DNA from 2 places in the Vibrio porteresiae DSM 19223 genome. Region 1 is predicted to be linked to the other one. Evidence: predicted binding sites of a transcription regulator. Region 1 holds the regulator's gene; the other holds the start of a gene.
The links. The regulator PurR, encoded in region 1, represses purine synthesis genes. The targets are predictions, from matches to a motif close to TNANGNAAACGTTTNCNTNA.

Region 1 (8,174 bases):
GTTCGCCTGACCGAAGGTATTCGAATTATGCGGATGTACCCTGGTTCAAAATTGATCTTATCCGGTTACGCGGGGGGGAGTGAGTTTAGTCATGCGCGTATGCTTGCCCAGGTCGCTTTAGCGCTTGGTGTGCCCAAATCAGAAATCATTTTGCTGGAAACAGCGAAAGACACCTGGGAAGAAGCGCGTCAAGCAGCAGCCTTTGTGCAACAGAAAAAGCTAGTGCTAGTTACGTCTGCCTCGCACATGGAGCGAGCGTTATACGAATTTCGTTCTGCCGGGTTAGCGCCAATTCCGGCTCCAACCAACTATTTAGCGCAAAAGAACATTTATCAGCCTTGGGAAAAATACGCACCCAAAGCACGTTATTTAGAGCAAACCGAGCGCTATTGGCACGAGACTATGGGGCATATTTGGCAAGTACTGCGCGACTGGGTAACCGGCTACGAAGCATCACATGCAGACAGCAGCGTAGCACCAGCGACTCAACCGCAGAAATAATCGCTGTAGATTCAATAAGAACAGATTAAATAAGAACCAAAAAAACGCCAGCACAGAGTGCTGGCGTTTTTTATTTAGAGATCCGTATCAGTCTGCTAGCTGCCTGCAAACATATACCCTTCCCCATGCACGGTCACAATAATTTGTGGTGTTTTAGGGTCTAGCTCCATTTTCGAACGCAAGCGGCGAATAAGTACATCAATAGTACGATCATTAGGTGCATCAACACGATGGCTGATCATATCGAGAATTGCTTCGCGGCTGAGAACTTGGTGTGGATTAGAGGTTAATGCTACGAGCAACTCATATTCTGCTTTGGTTAATTTTATCGGTTCGCCATTTTGACTTAGCGCACGACGCTGAATATCAAACGCCCATTCACCAAAATGAATAAGCTGACTACCGGAAATATTTTCTAGAGTACCTGTTCTCGAATTGGAAACTCGCCAGGTTAAATTCTTCACTCTCGCTAATATTTCTCTTAACTCAAAAGGTCGCGCGATATAATCGTCTGCGCCCATTTCTAGACCAATAATTCGGTCGATACTGTCTTCACGACCATTAATGAGAATAATCCCGACATCTGAATGGCTACGCAATTCACGGGTCAGCATCAGGCTGTCATCAAATTGAAGGTTAGTTTCCATCAGAACCAAATCGATAGCGTGTTGGCGTAATACCTCACGCATCTCTGCCCCCGTATCGGCAACAGAAATCTGGTATCCCTCTCGTTTGAAATAATCGACCAATGTGACACGGGTGTCTCTGTCGCTCTCTACGACTAATAAGTGATAACTCATAGACGTCACTTTATTCCGCTAAATTTAATCCCTATTCATTCTATTCATAGACGGTAACAATTCTAGAGTACGAACTTAAAACCTGATGCTTTATTGATTCAAAACAAGCTTAGATAACATTTTGCTTTGTTTGAACAATCGAAATAAAAGCACTTTATTTTCATTTCTCAAATATGTAAAAATTTGTCTTCTTTTTTGTCACATTGTTACTCATTTACGGGCGACAAATGAAAATAATATTCATATCTATTAGTGCATTTGGTTATAAATTTAATGGTTTTTATTAATATCAACAAATAACTTAAAGGCGATGATGGTTTGTTGTGGACAGTTAAGAAGACAATAAAAAGCCGACTGAAATACCGCTATGCATTCACTCGCATTTCAAGATGAATGAGTCACTTTACAGCTCATTTTGCACTTGATCTTAGGTCGAAGCTTGCACCAGCTTGGTAACAAAATAGTAAAGCGATTGATATCAAACAAAGATGAATTTTTCATTGCGAGTGGTTCAATACCAGTCTAAAATCTTTGACGCAAACGATAATCTATAGAAATTTTACTTAAACCGCTGTTTTGAAGCGGTTTTTGTGTTTTTACTACTTTTAAGCTTCACTTACATATCGAATCAACACCTGTTGAAGTGGTCAATCACTGTAAATCTTTGTCCTAGTCAGCAGATATCGATGGGAAAAACCAATGGCGACTATAAAAGATGTTGCGCGCATTGCAGGCGTGTCAACCACCACTGTATCACACGTGATTAACAAAACACGTTTTGTAGCCGAAGCAACACAAGCGAAAGTGTTGGCAGCGGTAAAAGAGCTAAACTACGCACCGAGCGCGGTTGCTCGCAGCCTAAAATGCAACACCACACGGACTATTGGTATGTTGGTGACTCAATCAACCAACCAATTTTTCTCTGAAGTCATTGATGGGGTTGAGAGCTACTGTTACCGCCAAGGCTATACACTGATTTTGTGTAATACCGGCGGCATTTATGAAAAACAACGCGACTATGTACGCATGCTTGCTGAAAAGCGTGTCGATGGCATTTTGGTGATGTGCTCAGATATGACTCCTGAGCTAATGGAAATGCTTGAAGGCCATTCTGACATTCCAAAAGTGATCATGGATTGGGGTCTTGAAGATTCGCAAGCCGACACCATTATGGATAACTCTGAAGAAGGCGGTTACATCGCAACGAAACATCTTATCGATAACGGACACAAAGACATTGCTTGTTTGAGCGGTCATTTTTCTAAAATGGCTTGTAAGGAACGCATCATTGGTTTTCGCCGTGCGATGGCCGAAGCTAATCTTCCAGTGAACGAAGATTGGATTCTAGAAGGCAACTTCGAATGTGACACTGCGGTACTTGCAGCAGACAAAATTATTGCGATGGATCACAAACCGACCGCAGTGTTCTGTTTTAACGACACGATGGCGTTGGGTTTAATGAGCCGTTTACAGCAAAAAGGCGTGAAAGTACCCGATGATATTTCTGTCGTAGGTTACGATAACATCGAGCTTTCTGAGTACTTTTCACCACCGCTAACGACGATTCACCAACCCAAACGTCGTGTTGGTAAGAACGCCTTTGAGATCCTATTGGAACGGATCAAAAACAAAGCCCATGATCGTCGCGTTTTTGAGATGCATCCTGAGCTCGTCGCACGAAATACTGTAAAAAAACTTTAAAATCTTAATGTTACATGTTTTCTCACTTTTGATATAAAATCTTATTGATGAAAATGTCGCTTATTAAAGATACAGCGATTTTTTGGACGAATATCACATTAGGCAAAATATTTTGTGATTTATGTTCAAGTTTAAGATTACTCTAGTGAACGAAATGTCACGTACAGGGCAAACCATCTGAAAAGGTGGGACGCAAAGCCTCCGGCCTAAACCCTTAGATGGTATTTTCCGGCTCTGGGTAGGTAGCGGGGTTACCGATGGCAAAAATGCATTTAAGACGTTAACTTCTTACTGACACAATCTTTGCATTCTTTTGCTACATTCTCGGACCTGATTTTGGTGGCGTATTGTTAATACACCGAGACTAAAGGCATGGATAAACCAATATTAAAAGACTCAATGCGTCTGTTTGAAAACTTAGGACGCGTAAAATCTCGTTCAATGTTTGGCGGATTTGGAATTTTCGTTGATGACACAATGTTTGCATTGGTGGTTAACGACAAACTTCACATTCGTGCAGATGACAATTGTTCCGAGAAATACAAGCAGCAAGGCTTAGAACCTTACGTTTATAAAAAACGTGGCTTCCCAGTGGTTACTAAATACTTCGCTCTTCCTGAAAATTTCTGGGATGCCCCAGAAAAAATCTTGAAAGAAGCGAAAGATGCTTTGGTTGTTGCTAAGCAAGAGCGTGAAACTCAAGCTCAAGCAAAACCTAACCGTCTTAAAGATCTGCCTAACTTACGTCTGGCAACAGAACGTATGTTACGTAAAGCAGGTATCGAGTCGGTTGAAGAGCTGCACGAGAAAGGCTCTGTAGAAGCGTATAAAGCGATTCAACAGACTCATTCAAGTGATGTAAGCATTGAACTTCTGTGGGCTCTTGAGGGCGCTATTGAAGGGAAACACTGGTCAGTTATTCCGCAAAATCGTCGTGATGAACTGATGCAGCGCTTGTAAAAGATTGGCAAGTAAGAGTAACGAAGGCACTCACCTAGGTGGGTGCTTTTTTTTATGTAAAATCCCTGAATAAATGGGAATTATTTCGTCCATTTAGGGGACGCCATCAGTCCCCAACCACATTGCTTGTAGCCTTAGTGATAAATCACGTTACACTAACTGTGCCCCAAAGTCCGAGACATAGTAAAAACTGTACTGAGTGCCCAACTCTCCGTAAAGAAGGCGGAATCAAGTGTTGGCACACACTGACCATTTCAACCTCAATATGTTAGTCATCTTTTTGAAAATGGAGAGACAGTAATAAAGGTAGTGATATAGTTCTTAGTTATGTAGTTTTGATTCTCATGTGTGATGAGCTAGCCTGATTCAAGCTCATCACACATTCTGCTACTGCAAGCAGTATCGTGTATGAGAAAAGAAAGGTACGGCGTACGCTTATATAAGCCAACGCTGCAGTAAGATGTTGACTTATTGATAAAGACTACCCTGCAACATTCATCGCACCTTTCATAAATCATAGTGCCCAGCCCAGCTCGCCACAACTTATTACGATCGAGGCGAAAAGCGACGAATAAAATGAATCGAGTGATGATTAAAACGTTCTGCTTGTTCGATATTGCACACATGCCCACAATCGCTCAGTTCAATCAGCTCGCTTTGTCGATGAACAGTGACCAATTCACGTACCTGCGATAAAAACAGATAATCTCTATCCCCCATTAAGTATAGCGTTGGGATAGCCTCATCTTTCTCACGAAAATAGCGCATAAACGGATTCACCTCAGCAGTGAGACGATACCAACGCTTAAACTCTTTTTGACACAGTTTTTTTGCTTCCCGGATAAACAATAGGCGAGATTCACGCTGTGCACGACTTGGCATCACAATGTAGGCAAACAGACGATAGAGCCACATGTAAGGGATGATATGCTTTGACCAGCGCCCTATACTCACCAAGAGTTGCGAACGAAAGTCAAAACGAATGACCGCGCCTCCTAGCACCATGGATTGAACTTGGTCTGGAGCAAGTTCAGAGATTTTGCGCACAATGATGGTCCCCAAAGACATGGCAACAAAGTGTGCTTTGGCTATCTCACAATGACGCAAAACATTGAGCACATCTTGCGCTATGGCGTCAAAGGTATAAGGGTGTGTCATCCACTCACGCACCCATTGGCTCGATTGTCCATGGCCACGTAGGTCAATGAGCAGCAAATTAAAATGGCGTTTATAGGCCTTAATCTGTTTAAACCACAAAGATGAGCTGCCACCAGCGCCATGCACAAAAACCACCCACTGTGAACTCGTAGGATGAGAATAGATCTTATGATAAAGGAGGTTAGATACCATGCAGAGCTCAGTCTGTTATTAAAACCGCGCTAGACTACCATAAACCTCAGTGATACCAAATAGTGATACATTCGCTTTGGGTGCACGTTGCGGCCTGTTTTGTCATCGCCGTGAGATGGTGCATGAATTCGATTAAAGTACTCATAAAAAAGGCGACACAGAGAATCCTTTGTGTCGCCTTTCACAGCCGTAGTGCTAGTTCAACCAAGACAATCGCGTTAAGCAAATACGGCTAAGCGGTACATTTTAATGTATTCCAGAGCTGAATCACGCCAACTAAAGTCCTGTTCCATTGCTCTTTGCTGCACCGCCAGAAACTCGTCTGGATTCTGTAGATAGAACAGCAGCGCACGCTGCATGGTGATCAACAGCACTTGAGCAGAAGGCTCGAGGAAACCAAAACCAGTGGCTTCTTGCGGATACTTATCATAGTCCATCACGGTATCTTTTAAACCGCCCACTTCACGTACAATAGGTAAAGTGCCATACGCCATGCTGTAGATTTGGTTTAAACCACACGCTTCAAATTCTGATGGCATCAAGAAGAAATCAGCCCCAGCCTCAACCCAGTGAGCCAGTTTGTTGTCGTATGCTTCGATAAAAGCAAATTTGTCAGGGTACGCCGCCATTAATGATTTCAGGCGTGTTGCCACTTCAGGTTCGCCTGTTCCGACAATCACGAGCTGCACATCATTACGCAAAAATAGCTCAATGATAGGTAGCAGATAATGGAAACCTTTTTGGTGAGTTAAACGACACACCATCCCAAACATAGGGAGAGATCTGACTGGCAGCCCCACGTCTTGCTGTAGTGCTTGCTTACTGGCAGCTTTCCCCTTACGTAACGAGTTGGCTTCACTGCTGTAGGTTACAGGTAAGTAGTGATCGTTTTTAGGATCCCATTCACTGTAATCACAACCATTGATGATGCCGTGTAAATCGCGCGCACGGCGGACAAAATCGTCCACTAACCCATGCGATCCCAGTGGTGTCAGCAGTTCACAAGCGTAATTGGGGCTAACCGCGTTAATTTTATCGGCATAGGCAATCCCAGCGCGCAGCATACTAACGTGGTCTACACCGTAACGCAGAAACTCCATACCTGATAGATTCAACTCAGGAATGATCTCCAACTCGTGGTAAGAGAAAATCCCTTTGAAAATCGCATTGTGCACGGTTAGAACGCTTTTCACCCCTTCAAAAAAGCCATCGTAGCGATAGCGTGTTTTTAGAAGGAAAGGAATTAACCCAGTGTGCCAATCGTTGGTATGAATGATGTCTGGGCGGATATTGAGTTTAGGTAAGACATCCAAACACGCAGCCGAGAAGAAACTAAAGCGCTCTCCGTTATCGGCATAGGCTTGGTTCTGCTCTGCATACAATTCTGGACGATCAAAATACGCATCACAATCAATGAGATAAACTAAGACACCATCCAGTTCGGTTTTTCTAACTAAATAATGAGTGTGCGGCCAATGTGTTAGGTCCGTTTCCAATACCACGGGTAAGGCGTTTTTATCGGGAATCTTGCGGTAAGCAGGTAGCACGATGGCTACCTGATGACCTAATTCCTGGAGCGCTTTAGGCAGAGCCTTTGCAACATCTGCAAGGCCACCGCTTTTGACCAACCCTTGGGCTTCTGAAACGGCGAACCACACATTCATGTGCTCCATTTTAGAATCCAACTTTTGTTCCTTTCGCAATCACAACTATACCAGTCGGTGAAACATGAAAACGTTGTCTATCCAACTCGATATTTTCACCGATAACAGTTCCAGGGGCGATCTCCACATCTTTATCGATGATGGTTCGTTTAATCGTGCACCCTGCACCAATTTTCACATCACCTAAGATAACAGATTCACTGATACAAGAACCAGCACCAATGTTGCTGCGATAACCTAAAACGGATTTATAAATATTTGAACCTTGGATATAACTCCCCCCAGAGACCAAACTATCGGTGATTTTCACCTTCTGATCATCCACATCGATGAAGGTAGCAGGTGGAAGTGGTGGGTAATACGTATGCATTGGCCAGCTACGGTTATACAAAGAGAAAGCCGGATCTTTACCCAGTAAATCCATATGAGCTTCCCAGTAGGACTCAATCGTACCTACATCGCGCCAGTAAGTTTCTTTGCGCTCACCTTTAATCACATTGCTTGAGAAGTCATACACATACACCCCACCCTGTGGGTACATTTTCGGAATGACGTCTTTACCAAAATCGTGACTAGAGTGTTTATTTTCTGCATCTTCTCGTAGTTCACGATAAAGGGAAGCGGCATCAAAAATGTAGTTACCCATGGAAACAAGAGCCCAATCAGGCTCGCCAGGAACACATTTAGGTTGAGCCGGTTTTTCTTCAAAGCCAATCATTTGCCCTTTATCATCCACTTCAATAACGCCAAATTGTGATGCTTTTTCAATAGGCATGCGCAAAGCAGATACCGTAAGTTGTGCTTCTTTGCGACGGTGAAAATCCAGCATCTGGCGAATATCCATTTTATAGATATGGTCAGAGCCAAAGATGCACACTTCGTCGGGCGCTGCCACTTCAATAAAACGAATATTTTGGTAGATGGCATCGGCGGTACCTTCATACCAACGTTTACCATCGCGCATTTGCGCTGGAATTGGGTCGATATAGCGGTCGGTGATGCCCGCTACGTTCCACCCTTTTTTCATGTGCATGAACAGAGATTGCGACTTGAACTGTGTTAACACGTAAATGCGCATCAAATCCGCATTAACAAAGTTATTAAGCGCAAAATCAATTAAACGATAACTGCCCCCAAATGGGACAGCAGGTTTACTACGAGAGGCAGTTAAAGGCATCAAGCGAGTCCCTTCACCTCC
Region 2 (8,174 bases), 650 kb from region 1:
CGGTCAAGAGCAAGTGTACCACCGGTAAGAACACTGGTTCCCAGCTTAACAACGATAGTATGCGTTGTATTGCCGTTTTGTTGATGTTTAGTCATGATTTCTTCTGTAATGGGAAAACATTTAAGAGTGGATGTTTTAACAATCAACCAGCCAATAAACAAGCAAAAAAAGGTGCTTCAAGCACCTTTTTCATTAAGACTGGATTGTTCGTATCGTGTACGACAAGATTGGTAGCGCTATTCTACCGTAGATAGGGATTTAGCAAAGCGGTCAGCGAGCATTTTTGACAATTTTTGTGCAAAATCGCCATGGGTCCTTTCAACCTCAGCTTGAGCAGCAGCAGGAATTGATTCATCAACCCAATCACCGTCGATATTGTATCGACCAGTGTGATATTCAGCTTGGAAGCCTTCATCACTTGGAGTCAGCGTTATCCACCATCCCCAAAACTCACGCTTTTCTGGTGCTTTCTTATCACTTACACACACAGATAAACAATCAAACCAGTACAATCCATCTTTCGATTGCTCTTCACGCAAATAAGGACCTAGGGCCTTGAAGGCTGCCAACAAGCGAAAATGAGTAGGAAGCTTTGTCACCTCTGGCATATTGACTCTCCATTTCAATTGCAAAGCATAACTATTACTTTTATTTATCAGTTGGTTAAAAAGTAACAGTTCCCACTCTTATCCAATTTGGTGGAAAAGTCACCTACAAAGTTCATCTTCTAGCCACTTTATCGCCAAATCGAGCGCTTGCTCATATCCTCGTGAAATTGTTTTGCTTTTTATTTGCGTAGCTTTGCCATATTGACTAAAGAGCGCCAGTAATTGGTTGTCAGAATGCGGAGATACTGGGTCGCCTTCCAATCCAAGCGCCAAAATCGGCACTTTAGTGCGACGACTCGATAAAAAGCCCTGCACTTTCAAAGACCACGCCATGATTTGTCCGGCCATACTGTTCACATCAACGACGTTTTTACCCAATCGAGACGCCAGCACATCCAGATACATTTTCGACATTTTTTTGAGTTTATCCGGAGAGACAAACACATCATGAATCGGTGCACCTAAGGTAACACAGGCTTTTATTTTATCCGGTTCTAAGAACGACAAACGAGCCATCGCATTACCACCAAAACGAAAACCAATCAGGCCAACTCGGCGGTGGTCCACCCAAGGCAGTGAGTAAAGCTGATTGAGCACTTCTTGATGCAGTAATGATGAGTTCTCACTTACCGACCAATGACTACTAAAACCAATCGAAGGCATATCTAACGTGAGCATACCAATATCGCGTTGTGCCAAATAGTCACGAAATAGACGCCACATATCGGTTTGCAGGCTATCTAACCCGCCGCTCACAATCACGATAGGTTTCGGCGTATCCGTTTTAGCTAGATGCAGATGACCAACAATCTTTTTATTTTGAAAAGGAAATTCGAGACGCTTAATCACATAGCCGGTCTTTTTAGCTGCCTCTTGGTAAGCCGCATTGGCTAAGCCTTGCGCCTGAAGCGCCAAGTTGTCATTTTTCAGGTGTGGGTAACCCGCGATGCTGTAACAAAGAGAAGCTCGAAACAGTTCATCAGCCGCCTTTTCGCCTTCGAGTTCACGACCGCGCTGCTGATGGCGCATCCCCACTTTATTCCACTCATACGCCCAGTTACCACTGTGATAACCGATGACGGTATCAAGCCAGTTTTCTTCACTGCGTGAATGTTTCGAAGCGGCTATACGAGCCAGCACTTCCTCTTGCTCAACAGGATCAATCCCTTGCCAAGCCCACTGCAATCTGCGCAAATTGCGATACCAAGCAAAACCTTCACTCTGTTTTTTCTGTTCCAAAAATTCAGCGCTACTTGGCATGTAAGGCGTAAGAATCGACGTTTCCTTCGCTTGTTTGTGTTTTTTAAATAGCGTTTCGGAAAGATTTTTACTTCGTTCTTCAGACATAACTGCACGTCTCAACTTAGGTTGTCTAATCGCAGGTGACATTAGCCAACACTTTAGGTGTTTATCTAATGTCATCAAGAAAGGAGGCTTTAGGGTATCCCGCTCGAGCGGTCACTGTCTATGTTCAATCGTCTTAATGACAGCAAGTATGGCAAATTCCCACCAACTCTTTTGGTTATACCTAAATGACCTCAAGATGCAGAATTCAGATCTTCATCAACGAGCACTGGTCAAGCGCAAGGACGGAAGGAATTGGTCATTACCTTTCAACGTCATTGGGCGCAGAAATGGGTTTGTTAATGAGCTCCCTAAGGGCGAGTTTTCTTCGCTCCAATGCTGCGTAACCGATTTCTACGATTTAAATCAATGTTTTGCCTAAGAGCGAATACCTTCTCGCTGAAACGGCATCTTGAGGTTACTTGGGTATATATAGTAATAAAAAAAATGGCCCTTCAAAGGGCCATTTTCTACTCAATAATGCAAGCTTTACTTTTGTTTACGGTTGATTGGCTCAACGAAAGACAGAGACAAATCCCATGGCTGCTCAATCCATGTATCTTGTGGGATATCCACAATATATTGGTCAACCAAGTCTTTGCCTGCAGGTTTAGCACAAACAGTAACAAATTTAGCTTTAGGGTACATTTCACGAATTTTACGTGCTGTATCACCGCTATCCACTAAATCGTCAACGATCAAGAAACCTTCGCCATCGTGCTCAGGTGCCTTTAGTACTGTCATATCGTGCTGGTGATCGTGATCGTAACTAGCGATACATACTGTATCAACATAACGAATTCCCAATTCACGAGCTAGAATAGCAGCAGGAACTAAGCCACCACGGCTCACACCTAGGATACCTTTCCATTGTTCTGCAGGCATTTGTAGCTCAGCTAGCTGACGGCAGTAAGCCTGCATATTGTCCCAAGTGATAACGAATTTTTTGCTCATTTGTATAACCTAAATTTGTAAAGTGTTGTACCGCTTATCCCAGTGCGTATTTGAGAACAAATACGATTGCCATAAACCAAACACTAACAGACACGTCACGAGCTTTGCCACTTAGCAATTTGATAATAGCGTAGGAAATGAAACCAAATGAAATGCCTTCTGCAATTGAGTAAGTCATTGGCATCATGATACATGTAACGGCAGCAGGTGCCGCTTCTGTTAGGTCGTGCCAATCAACGTTAGCCAGACCAGAAAGCATAAGTACAGATACATACAGCAGCGCACCAGCTGTTGCATAAGCAGGGATCATTCCTGCAACTGGTGAGAAGAATAATGCAAGCAGGAATAAAATGCCAACAACAACTGCAGTTAAACCAGTACGACCGCCAGCCGCAACACCCGCAGTACTTTCAACGAATGAGGTAGTGTTTGATGTACCAAATAGAGCACCAATTGAAGTTGCTGTTGAGTCAGCAAGCAGTGCACGGTTCAAACGAGGTAATTTACCATCTTCACCGATAAGACCAGCTTTAGTAGCAACGCCCATCAACGTACCTGCAGTATCAAAGATATCAACGAATAGGAACGCAAAGACAACAGAGATCATGCCTACTTGGAATACACCAGCGAAATCCAATTGAAGGAAAGTTGGGGCAATGCTTGGTGGCGCAGAGAAGATACCGTGGTATTGAACATCACCAAAGATAATACCTAGAACAGTAACGATTAAGATTGAAATCATTACAGCGCCAGTAACATTACGGTAAACCAGACCCACAGTGATAAAGAAGCCTGCTGCAGCTAAAAGGCATTTCATTGAAGTGATGTCACCTAATGAAATCAAAGTTGCTGGGTTATCAACGATGATACCCGCACTTTGTAGCGCGATAAATGCCAAGAACAGACCGATACCAGCAGAAATACCAGTACGCAAAGACATTGGAATGGAGTTAATGATCCACTCACGAATTTTGAACAGGCTAAGCAGAATAAACAGCACACCAGAACAGAATACTGCCGCTAGCGCTACTTCCCATGAGTAATGCATACCTTTCACAACAGCAAAGGTAAAGAAGGCGTTTAAGCCCATACCTGGCGCTAATGCGATTGGGTAGTTAGCGATAAAGCCCATAATAAAACAACCCGCCGCTGCAGCTAGACAGGTAGCTACAAATACTGCTCCACGATCCATCCCTGTTTCAGATAAAATCGCTGGGTTCACAAAAATGATGTAAGCCATTGTCAGGAAGGTTGTTAACCCTGCAATGACCTCAGTGCGTACGGAAGTACCGTGTTCACCGAGTTTAAAGAGTTTTTCCAGCATGTTCGTTCGATTCCTATAAAGTGAAATTAGTAAACGGTTGCGTAATCGATTGGGCGCAGATTATAAAGTCATAAAATAACAAATTCCAGATGGAATTCGTTACTCATCACACTTTTCGCCGAAAATGATGCAAACAATCCGCTCGTTCTGCATAAGAATTAGGATCTTAGTTCCGCAAAAAAATCAGATGCCGAGACAAACAACTCCTGACCAATTGTTCAAGATTGATTTCTGACTCTTTATGCTGGAATTGTCAAAGTGAGGCGTTTGTATGTTTTTTCACCCTCTCCTATCGCTTTATCTGGTACTAACGTTTTCTACTAACTGGTACTAAGTCTCCTGCTTTTTTGTCGCTAACATAACTTCATCAAAGCTAACCTAGAGACAAATCATGGATCAGATTGCCAATAAGACACTGCTCGCAGCCACTTGCACCGCAAGTGATGATGCGATTGCCGTACTTAACCCTGCCACCCAAGAGATTTTGGCGTACATTCCTTCAACGGATACGGCCACTCTTAATCAATTGATTGAGCGTTCAAAAACCGCCCAAAAAACATGGCAGGAAAAAACGGCAGCAGAGCGCGCGACCATACTAAAACGTTGGTATGACTTGATGTTAGCCAATGCCGATGACCTAGCGCGTATCATGACTTTGGAACAAGGAAAGCCGTTAGCGGAAGCTAAAGGGGAAGTGATGTATGGCGCCTCATTTGTACAATGGTTTGCCGAAGAAGGTAAACGTGCTTACGGCGACTCCATTCCAACACCAGCCAGCAGTAAGCGCCTACTAACCATTAAACAACCTGTTGGTGTAGCAGCTGCTATCACCCCTTGGAACTTTCCAATCGCGATGATCACACGTAAGGCTGCTCCAGCATTAGCAGCAGGATGCAGCTTCATTGTTAAGCCAGCTAACCAAACGCCACTGTGCGCCTACGCTACAGCAGAGCTGGCTTATCAAGCAGGCTTACCTCGTGATTTGCTGATCATCGTCAACCACCACTCTTCCGTGGCAATAGGCGATGTATTGAGTCATCACCAAGACATTAAAAAGCTCTCTTTTACAGGTTCAACGCAAGTTGGCAGCGTATTGATTGCCCAATGTGCCGACACGGTAAAACGCACTTCAATGGAATTGGGTGGCAATGCGCCATTTATCGTATTTGATGATGCCGATATTGATGCAGCGGTGACAGGTGCGATTGCAAGTAAATACCGTAATGCAGGCCAAACCTGTGTGTGTGCTAACCGCTTTTATATCCATGATGCGGTTTACGACCAATTTGTCGACAAGTTCATTGCTGAAGTAGCCAAACTCAAAGTGGGTAATGGCTTAGAGCAAGGCGTCACAGTTGGACCATTGATTGATGCTCGTGCCAAAGAGAGCGTGATGGGTTACATCGCAACCGCCAAAGCACAAGGTGCCAAGGTTGCATTTGGTGGTCGCGATTTAGACGGTCTCTTTGTTGAACCCACCGTATTAACGGACGTAACGCAAGAGATGGACATTGTCCAAACCGAAATCTTTGGCCCAATCGCTCCAGTGCTGCGTTTTAGTGACGAAGCCGATCTCATCAAGAAAGCCAACGACACTATTTATGGTCTGGCTAGCTACTTCTATACCAACAATATTCACCGTGCCTTTCGCGTCGCAGAAGCGTTGGAGTACGGCATGGTTGGGATTAATGAAGGCTTAATTTCTAACGAAGTCGCTCCATTTGGCGGCGTGAAACAATCTGGCTTTGGTCGCGAAGGCGCGAAACAAGGCATCGACGAATATCTCAATACTAAATACCTCTGCTTTGGTGGTTTTTAATACCTCAGCTCGTTTTTATAAGGACATACATCATGACGAATCAGGAATGGCAAAGCCGTAAAGAAAAAGTAATCTGTAAAGGCGAAGCAAACCTAGCCCCTGTTTATGCAGCAAAAGCTAAAAATGCCACCATTACCGACATCGAAGGCAATGAGTACATCGATTTCTCAGCAGGTATTGCTGTGGTTAACACTGGCCACTGCCATCCACGTATCGTTGAAGCGGTAAAAGCTCAACTAGAAAACTTCAGCCACACCTGTTCTACCGTGGTTCCTTACACCAGTTTTGTTGAATTAGGTGAAGGCGTAGTAGAAGTTGCCCCTGGTGATTTTGAGAAGAAAGCGGCTTTCTTAACCACAGGCTCAGAAGCAGTAGAAAACGCGATTAAATTTGCTCGCCATTTCACAGGTCGTCCTGGTGTTATTGCTTTCAAAGGCGGTTTCCACGGTCGTACCAACATGTGTATGGGTCTAACCGGTAAAGTGAACCCTTATAAAGCAGGATTTGGTCCTTTCCCAAATAATGTGTATCACCTACCTTACCCAAATGCGTACCACGGTGTAACTGAAGAAGAGAGCCTAGCCGCATTTGATGACCTATTTGCTTGTGACATCGAACCGACTCAAATTGCAGCGATCATTTTTGAACCAATCCAAGGTGAAGGTGGTTTCTATCAAGCGCCAGCCTCTTGGGTTAGAGCCCTACGCGCACTTTGTGACAAACACGGTATCGTGATGATTTGTGACGAAATCCAAAGCGGTTTTGCTCGTACTGGTCGCATGTTCGCTTGTGAATACTACGATGTAGTGCCTGATTTGATCACGATTGCCAAAGGCCTTGGTGGTGGTTTCCCAATCTCTGGTGTCGTGGGTCGTGCTGATATCATGGATCACCCACAAGCTGGCGGTATTGGTGGCACTTACGCGGGTAATGCGATCGCTTGTACCGCAGCAGTTGAAGTACTGAAGATCATTAAAGAAGAAAAACTGGTTGAACGTGCACAACACATTGGCCTGCTCTTTAGAGAACAGCTAGAAAGCATGCAGAAAGTCATTCCGCACATTGGTGATATTCGCCAAGTGGGTGCGATGGTCGCTATCGAGTTAAACGATCCAGAAACAGGCGCACCTTTAGCTGCACTGACCAAACAGTTAGTCAAAGAATGTAATGCTAACGGTCTTATCCTGCTCTCTTGTGGTGTGAAAGGTAACGTTATTCGCTTCCTACCACCGCTAACCATCGAATCTGAACTGGTTGTGAAAGGTTTGGACATCGTGAAAACTCAGCTACAAGCTCTGGTTAAATAACCAATCAAACTCACTTCAGCTTGAGTAGAGAATAGATAACCTATAAAGGCAGTATTGATACTGCCTTTATTTTTTCACTCGACTCACCCTCTCCCGAATCAAATTTCAGGCAAAAAAAAACGCCACCTCATAGTGAGATGGCGGTGAATCATGATGAGCCCAAAACGGACTACGAATGAATTCCAATAATAGGGGTGAACAAACTGTTCGAGTCACAAGGTTTGGTCGCAAAACCAGCACCTAATGATCAGTGATGTTATCGTCAGACACTCAAACACCACTGGGTAAACCTTTCAAGATCCAGCAAAAAATCTGACTGCTAACCGATTTTTTGATCTTCCTAAGAAGGATCTTCAAGACTCGTCCATTGAGCAATTTAACTTCAACATCGAAGTTGGTTATAAATATACCACCAAGAAAATTTATTACAAGAGTTAAGGTGATAAAAATCACAAAACTTTCTTTTATTGATCTAACTCAATTATTTTTGGTAATAAAATTACATTTTAATGGAGATTTTAGGACATGGAGCGCAAAAAACATATGAAACAAGGTAATTAAACCTCCCATATTATGTCGATCCGATCATTTTTATCTCAATGATTTAATAGATAATTTTGTAAATAGAAGCGTGAGATCCGCCACTTTCACGTTGAAACGCTACTCCCATCACGATCAGAGTGGTATGCTGTGAAACAAATTTATCCCTCTTGATCCCATGCCGCACCAAGCGGCGAGTCGCATCAGGAAAGATTACACATCTAGGAGTTATCCGTGTCTGAATTCCATTCTGAAATTAGCCTATTGTCCCCGGCCCC

Region 2: OCV11_RS03510 (NCS2 family permease) is a predicted target of PurR. The motif match lies at 4,256-4,275, and genes of this name have one in related genera.

Annotation. Positions count from the first base shown of each region.
Region 1 covers NZ_AP024895.1:1,399,914-1,408,087, reverse strand. The annotation lists gene elyC (envelope biogenesis factor ElyC) at 1-501, shown strand, start outside; gene torR (two-component system response regulator TorR) at 597-1,301, opposite strand; gene purR (HTH-type transcriptional repressor PurR) at 2,001-3,002, shown strand; cyclic di-GMP riboswitch class I at 3,160-3,261, shown strand; gene OCV11_RS06495 (TfoX/Sxy family DNA transformation protein) at 3,375-3,962, shown strand; gene OCV11_RS06490 (alpha/beta fold hydrolase) at 4,509-5,312, opposite strand; gene glgA (glycogen synthase GlgA) at 5,531-6,985, opposite strand; gene glgC (glucose-1-phosphate adenylyltransferase) at 6,987-8,174, opposite strand, start outside.
Region 2 covers NZ_AP024895.1:752,037-760,210, reverse strand. The annotation lists gene proB (glutamate 5-kinase) at 1-95, opposite strand, end outside; gene crl (sigma factor-binding protein Crl) at 237-608, opposite strand; gene frsA (esterase FrsA) at 708-1,955, opposite strand; gene gpt (xanthine phosphoribosyltransferase) at 2,442-2,906, opposite strand; gene OCV11_RS03510 (NCS2 family permease) at 2,941-4,230, opposite strand; gene OCV11_RS03505 (NAD-dependent succinate-semialdehyde dehydrogenase) at 4,622-6,049, shown strand; gene gabT (4-aminobutyrate--2-oxoglutarate transaminase) at 6,082-7,356, shown strand; gene OCV11_RS03495 (aminoacyl-histidine dipeptidase) at 8,131-8,174, shown strand, end outside.